3 regions of the Streptococcus sp. DTU_2020_1001019_1_SI_AUS_MUR_006 genome follow, and region 1 is predicted to be linked to each of the others. Evidence: predicted binding sites of a transcription regulator. Region 1 holds the regulator's gene; each other region holds the start of a gene.

The links. The regulator Rex, encoded in region 1, represses fermentation and respiration genes when NADH is low (regulators of the CRP and FNR family bind a similar motif). The targets are predictions, from matches to a motif close to TTGTGAANTANTTCACAA.
Region 2: the regulator Rex is predicted to act here: its motif matches at 1,124-1,141, upstream of adhP (alcohol dehydrogenase AdhP).
Region 3: the regulator Rex is predicted to act here: its motif matches at 1,085-1,102, upstream of RRU92_RS03415 (zinc-dependent alcohol dehydrogenase family protein).

The regions. Positions count from the first base shown of each region.
Region 1 is NZ_CP135436.1:1,513,067-1,515,340, reverse strand. It holds gene RRU92_RS07330 (DUF1831 domain-containing protein) at 1-242, shown strand, start outside; gene RRU92_RS07325 (DUF4649 family protein) at 252-467, shown strand; gene RRU92_RS07320 (redox-sensing transcriptional repressor Rex) at 548-1,189, shown strand; gene RRU92_RS07315 (gamma-glutamyl-gamma-aminobutyrate hydrolase family protein) at 1,205-1,894, shown strand; gene RRU92_RS07310 (hypothetical protein) at 1,918-2,274, shown strand, end outside.
Region 2 is NZ_CP135436.1:178,985-181,258, forward strand. It holds gene RRU92_RS00915 (gamma-glutamylcysteine synthetase) at 1-875, opposite strand, end outside; gene adhP (alcohol dehydrogenase AdhP) at 1,245-2,264, shown strand.
Region 3 is NZ_CP135436.1:667,259-669,532, reverse strand. It holds gene RRU92_RS03415 (zinc-dependent alcohol dehydrogenase family protein) at 1-1,009, opposite strand, end outside; gene nagA (N-acetylglucosamine-6-phosphate deacetylase) at 1,148-2,274, opposite strand, start outside.

The DNA.
Region 1 (2,274 bases):
AGGTTGGTAACTATGAACTAACACGCCTTCTTGAGAAGGTTCCAAATAGTGGGGAAGGTTTCCAACTTAAGATTATCATCAACAAAGACTTAACTGGTGCAAAAATCAACATCACTGATAAATTTGGTCTACGTTTGGTTGATATCTTTAAGTCAGAAGAAACTCATATCCACCAAGAGAAATTCTACTTCTTGATGGACAGTCTTGTTGAACGTGGTGTTTTCACTAAAAGTGAAAGATAGAAGGTCCCTATGTTTCGATTAACCTATAAGGATACCTATCAAGTCGATCGCCTTTTAGAATACGAAGATTACGAAGCACTCATGCTGTCACTTTCAGGATGTGTGACTCTTCCAGATACGACCGTCATTACTTCACTTACCTATAAGGGGAAAGAAATATATCAAGGTCTTCTGGGAGATCTCTATCGTTTTCTATTTCACTATGATTTTACAAAGATAAACTAAGATTTTCTTAGTTTTTTCTTGTTTTTGTTGATTTTTTCACAATCTTTCTATAAAATAGTATTTAGAAAGGTTGTGATTTTGTGAAAGAAAAACAGTCTGCTATTCCAAAAGCAACAGCAAAGAGACTTTCTCTTTATTATCGTATCTTTAAAAGATTTCATGCAGAAAAGATTGAAAGAGCCAACTCAAAACAAATTGCCGAGGCCATTGGTATTGATTCTGCTACCGTTAGACGAGATTTTTCCTACTTTGGTGAACTTGGTCGCCGTGGATTTGGCTACGATGTCAAAAAACTAATGACGTTTTTTGCTGATCTTCTAAATGATAATTCTATTACAAATGTTATGTTGGTGGGTATTGGTAATATGGGGCACGCTCTCCTTCACTACCGTTTCCATGAACGAAACAAAATGAAAATTATTATGGCTTTTGATTTGGATGACCATCCTGAAGTTGGGACAAAAACTCCCGATGGAATTCCAATTTATGGAATCTCCCAAATCAAGGATAAAATAAAAAATGCAGATGTAAAAACTGCAATCTTAACTGTTCCGAGTGTCAAATCACAAGAAGTAGCTAATCTCCTTGTCGAAGCAGGTATTAAAGGAATTTTAAGCTTTTCACCCGTTCATCTCCAACTACCAAAAGATGTGGTGGCTCAATATGTGGATTTAACTAGTGAATTGCAAACTCTCCTCTATTTCATGAGAAAAGAGGATTAGAAAGCGAAAGCATTTATGAAAAAACCAGTTATTGGGATTACAGGAAACGAAAAAGCTCATCCTGATGATGAGCTTATGATGAGCTACGCAGCAAAAGGCTTTATTGAAGGCGTTAAAGACGCTGGAGGGATTCCCATCATCCTACCGATTGGTGATCAAGAAATGGCTAGCCACTATATCAGTATGATTGACAAGCTCATCTTGACAGGTGGACAAAATGTCGATCCAAAGTTCTACGGTGAGCCTAAAACAATCGATAGCGATGACTACCACCTTCAAAGAGATATTTTTGAGCTAGCTCTTATAAAAGAAGCCATCAAACAAAAGAAACCTATTTTCTCTGTTTGCCGTGGGACTCAACTCTTTAACGTTGCTATGGGTGGAACTTTGTATCAAGATATCGAAGACCACTGGCAGGATTGTTCTGCCGAGTACACAACACAACGTTTGGTAACAGAACCTGATACTGTTCTTCGAGAAATCTATGGAGAAATCTCCCATATCAACTCCTTCCACCACCAGAGTATCAAGGATTTAGCACCTAACTTAAAGATTGTAGCTCATGACCCTAAGGATGGCATTATTGAAGCTGTTATGAGTACAGATGATGTTTCCTTTCTCGGTGTTCAATGGCATCCGGAATTTCTTTTTGAAAATCGCCCCAAAGATAAAACACTTTTCGACTATGTCGTCAATGAACTCTAAGGCTACTAATAGGTTATTAAATCATGAATGAACTTAAAACACCTTCTACTCATGATATTTTGAGAGATTTAGAAGTTAATATTTTCACTTTTGTTAAGAGCAAGGAAATAGAAGTTTATTTTCAACTTTCTAATCTATACAGACTTTTAACAGCCGAAAGCTATCAAGCATTTTCTAAGGATAAAGAGAATCTTGATAAACTATCTCAAAAAGAAAAACAAAAGCAACTCAAAAAGTGGTCTAAAAAGGCAAAACCATTTTGTAAAAAAACAGATGCTAAATTAAAAGGTAAATTTCGCTCATCGGTCGGTTTTTACAGGGATATCCTCATCCATAAAAAAAGGTATTATAAAATAAAAGACTTCAATGCTATTGTTGAT
Region 2 (2,274 bases), 830 kb from region 1:
AGAGTATAGGCAAAAATTTCATCAGTAGCTAGGTAATCTCTAGCCCGAATCGGAGAAAAATAGTAGGTTTCCCCATCTCGTTCTGCTGTAAAAATCGCAGAGCGGTCGAGATAATCAAAGAAATCATCCTCATCTTTGAAGAGTCTGGCATTGACACCAACATTCTCTGGATAAATCCCATGCATGGAGTCTTCCCAAAAGATATCTCGTGAAATCTGAGTATCCCAGTCTGCTCCTGAAAACTCAGAATTGGCAAATAAGAAAGCTTTGGCTGCCTCAAGCTGAGTGAAAGCATTGATAACTCGTAAGTAGTTTGACTTCGAGACATCTAACTGAACTTGACTCCCACAGATAAATGCACCATAGGCTGGAAAGTCATGCAAAGAAACGGACTCCTGATTGTTGCCCATCTTCAGATAGTCCATCAACATCTGGTAACGCTGATAAGCGACAGGCAGATTATCATTGATATTCCAGTTAGGATGAATCCCCCAACCCTGAATCGCATGATCCTTTTCCCCAAGCTTTTCCTGAATCACCTTCATATAAGCTTGAAAGCGTTGGTCGATCTCTTGGATATTCCGAGCTCGACCAAAGGCAAACTCAAGTGTTGTGTAGGAAACCTCAAACAAAATACGATCTTGACTCACCGGTTCTACAAGCTGAATCGGATTTCCATCCTGGTCCTCCTTTTCAACTTCCAGACTGAGAGCGTCAACTAAAAAACGCATCAATTCCTTGCTGACTTCAATATCTGTAGGTTGGCCTTTCGTATGAACGATAGGAAACTCCAACTCAATACCGATGTAGAGCTCTGGATTTTCTTTGATATTCTTTAAATAGCGGTCTTTTAATAACTGAACTGAAGGGGACATACATACCTCTCATTCTAATTTCTCATACTAGAAAACAAATTACTCTCTATTATATCAAAAAGTCCTAGAGAAGGGCCTTAGAAAGTCTGTTTCAAGCTCGCTCCCTAGATTTAAGACCAAATAACTTCCTCTTTATATGGAATTTTATGACAAGACGTCAGATATCATTGTTCAATTTTCACAGTCTCATCAACTGGTTAAGCGATTACATATGTTTTTGCATCAAATCCCTTGTACTATATTAAATATAGTGATACAATTCACATATAGACAAAAAAGAGGGCAGTTCAAATTCGACTTCACTTGAATCATGAGTCAAGGCAAGCCCCTTTTCCTCTGCACCTCAACTACTAACCAAGGAGGATAGCTATGAAAGCTGTTGTTGTAAATCCAGAAAGCACTGGTGTTGCTATTGAAGAAAAAGTGCTCCGTCCGCTCGAAACTGGGGAGGCACTTGTTGAAGTTGAGTACTGTGGTGTTTGCCACACAGACCTCCACGTTGCCCATGGTGACTTTGGAAAAGTTCCAGGACGTGTTCTCGGTCACGAAGGTATCGGTATCGTCAAAGAAGTTGCTCCTGATGTTAAGAGCCTAAAAGTTGGCGACCGTGTTAGTGTTGCTTGGTTCTTTGAAGGTTGTGGCAAATGTGAATACTGTACAACTGGGCGCGAAACTCTTTGCCGCACAGTGAAAAATGCTGGCTACTCAGTTGATGGTGGTATGGCAGAACAATGTATCGTAACTGCAGATTATGCTGTTAAGGTTCCAGAAGGTCTCGATCCAGCCCAAGCTTCTTCAATTACTTGCGCTGGTGTTACTACCTACAAGGCTATCAAAGAAGCAAAAGTTGAACCAGGCCAATGGGTTGTACTCTATGGTGCTGGAGGGCTTGGTAACTTAGCTGTTCAATATGCTAAAAAAGTATTCAACGCTCACGTTATCGCAGTAGATATTAACAACGATAAACTTGCTCTAGCTAAAGAAGTTGGTGCTGATATCGTGATTAATGGTCTTGAAGTCGAAGATGTTCCAGGTCTTATCAAAGAAAAAACAAACGGTGGTGCTCACTCAGCTATCGTAACAGCTGTATCAAAAGTTGCCTTCAACCAAGCAGTTGACTCTGTTCGTGCAGGCGGTCGTGTAGTAGCTGTCGGACTCCCTTCAGAAATGATGGATCTAAGCATTGTCAAAACAGTTCTTGACGGTATTCAGGTCATCGGTTCCCTTGTTGGAACACGTAAAGATTTGGAAGAAGCCTTCCAATTTGGTGCTGAAGGTCTCGTTGTTCCAGTCGTTCAAAAACGTCCTGTCGAAGATGCCATTGCTGTCTTTGATGAAATGGCTGCCGGTACCATCCAAGGCCGCATGGTTCTAGACTTTACCCATTAAGATAAATAAT
Region 3 (2,274 bases), 850 kb from region 1:
CGGCGGCCTTACTAAATACTTCATAGGCCTTTTCTATTTCACTAAGTTTGAAATAATGAGTTACCAATTTTTCAGGTTCAATTTTATGACTTTCTAAGGCTTTCAAAAGCTGAGGAGTTGTATTGGTAGAAACCAACCCAGTAGTAACATTAATGTTACGAATCCAAAGAGTGTCCAAATCAAACTGAACTGGTTTACCATGCACACCACAGTTGGCTACTGTTCCACCTACACCGATAATCTTTTGACAGAGATCAAACGTTGCAGGAATTCCTACCGCCTCAATAGCGACATCTACACCTCGACCATCTGTCAAATCATAAATTTCTTGTATTGCTTTTTCAGGGTCTGAAGAATTAATCTTATGAGTAGCACCGAAAGAAACTGCAGTATCCAAACGGTTATCGTCTAGGTCCACCATAATCAATTTAGCTGGTGAATAGAATTGTGCCGTCAAAAGAGCTGCCAACCCAACTGGCCCTGAACCAACGATAGCTACACTACAGCCAGGCTCAACTTTCCCTTTTAAGACACCAATTTCATAGCCAGTTGGCAAGATATCAGATAACATAACTAAGGCTTCATCAGACAAGTCAGATGGAGTATGATAAAGAGTATTATCAGCATGAGGCACACGAAGATATTCTGCTTGCATACCGTCAATCAAATGTCCAAAAATCCATCCACCTTCGTCTTCACAGTGAGCATAGATTCCTTTTTTACAATAGTAACACTTGCCACATGCACAAACACAAGAAATCAAAACCTTATCGCCTTTTTTGAAGTTTGAAACTCCTGCTCCAACTTCCTCTACAATACCAATTCCTTCATGTCCTAAGATTGTTCCACTCTTACAAGCAGGAACATCCCCTTTAATAATATGAAGGTCTGTACCACAAATAGTAGTCTTAACGATACGCACAATAGCATCTGTTGGCTTGCGAATAACTGGTTTGTCAACATCAACAAATGACGCAAGGCCTGGTTTAACGTAAGTATAAGCTTTCATAAGCAATCCTCCGCTTTTTTATTTGTATTGTTTATATCATAATTGTAAGCCTTTTCAATATAAAAATCAAGTAATATGTGAAAGTGTTCACGAATTTATTAAAAAAAGTAGAAACTAAAGTCGTTTCTACTTTTTAGATTATGCTTGATAGCGTTTTTCTCCATCTAGATAAGTTGCTACTAATTCCAAATCTTTATCTAGCACGATAAAGTCTGCATCGTAGCCTTCACGAATTTGTCCACAGACGTCATCGATATGAACTGATTTAGCTGGGTTCAGACTAGCCATCATGACTGCTTCATGAGGATTTGCAATTCCCCACTCAACGACATTTTTCAAACCATCTTTAAGTTTGAGAATGGAACCTGCCAAGTTACCTGTAGATTTAAGGCGAGCAGTCCCATTTGCAACTACAACTGGAAACTCCCCTAACATATAATCACCATCTTGCAAACCACCTGCTGTCATACAGTCAGTGATAAGGGCAATATTTTCAGTTCCTTTTTGTTTAAGAAGAATTTCGCAAGCCTTAGGATCCACGTGATGACCATCACAAATCAATTCTGCATAAGTGTGTGGTAACTCATACATAGCACCAACCATACCAAGTTCGCGGTGTGTTAAGCCACGCATTCCATTATATGCGTGAACCCATACACTAGCTCCAGCATCAACAGCTTTTTTTGCTTCATCAAAGGTAGCATTAGAGTGACCAAGAGCAACAGTTACACCTTCACCAGTAATTGTACGTACAAAATCCTCAACACCATCACGTTCAGGTGCAAGAGCAATTTTATTAAGAAGACCATTAGCAGCCTTTTGCCAAGCGCGGAATTCATCCATACGTGGATCTTTCATATAGGCAGGATTTTGAGCCCCCTTAAATTCTTCGGTGAAGTAAGGTCCTTCAAAATAAATACCACGAATCTTAGCACCAGATGCTTCTTGATAGCGTGCACCAATGTTCTCAGTAACCGCTAGTAACTGTTCAAATGATGAAGTAAGAGTAGTTGGAAGAAAACTAGTAACACCAGTACTAAGAAGACCTTCACTCATCGTATGAAGTGTACCTTCAATATTGTTATCCATAACATCAACACCACCGAAACCGTGAATGTGAGTATCAACTAGACCCGGTGCAATGCTGTAACCAGAGTAGTCGATAATTTCGGCATCCTCAGAAATCTCTTCAACATGCTTACCAAACTTGCCATCAATAAGTTCCAAATAACCTCCACGACGAATACCATGTGGATAGAAAAATT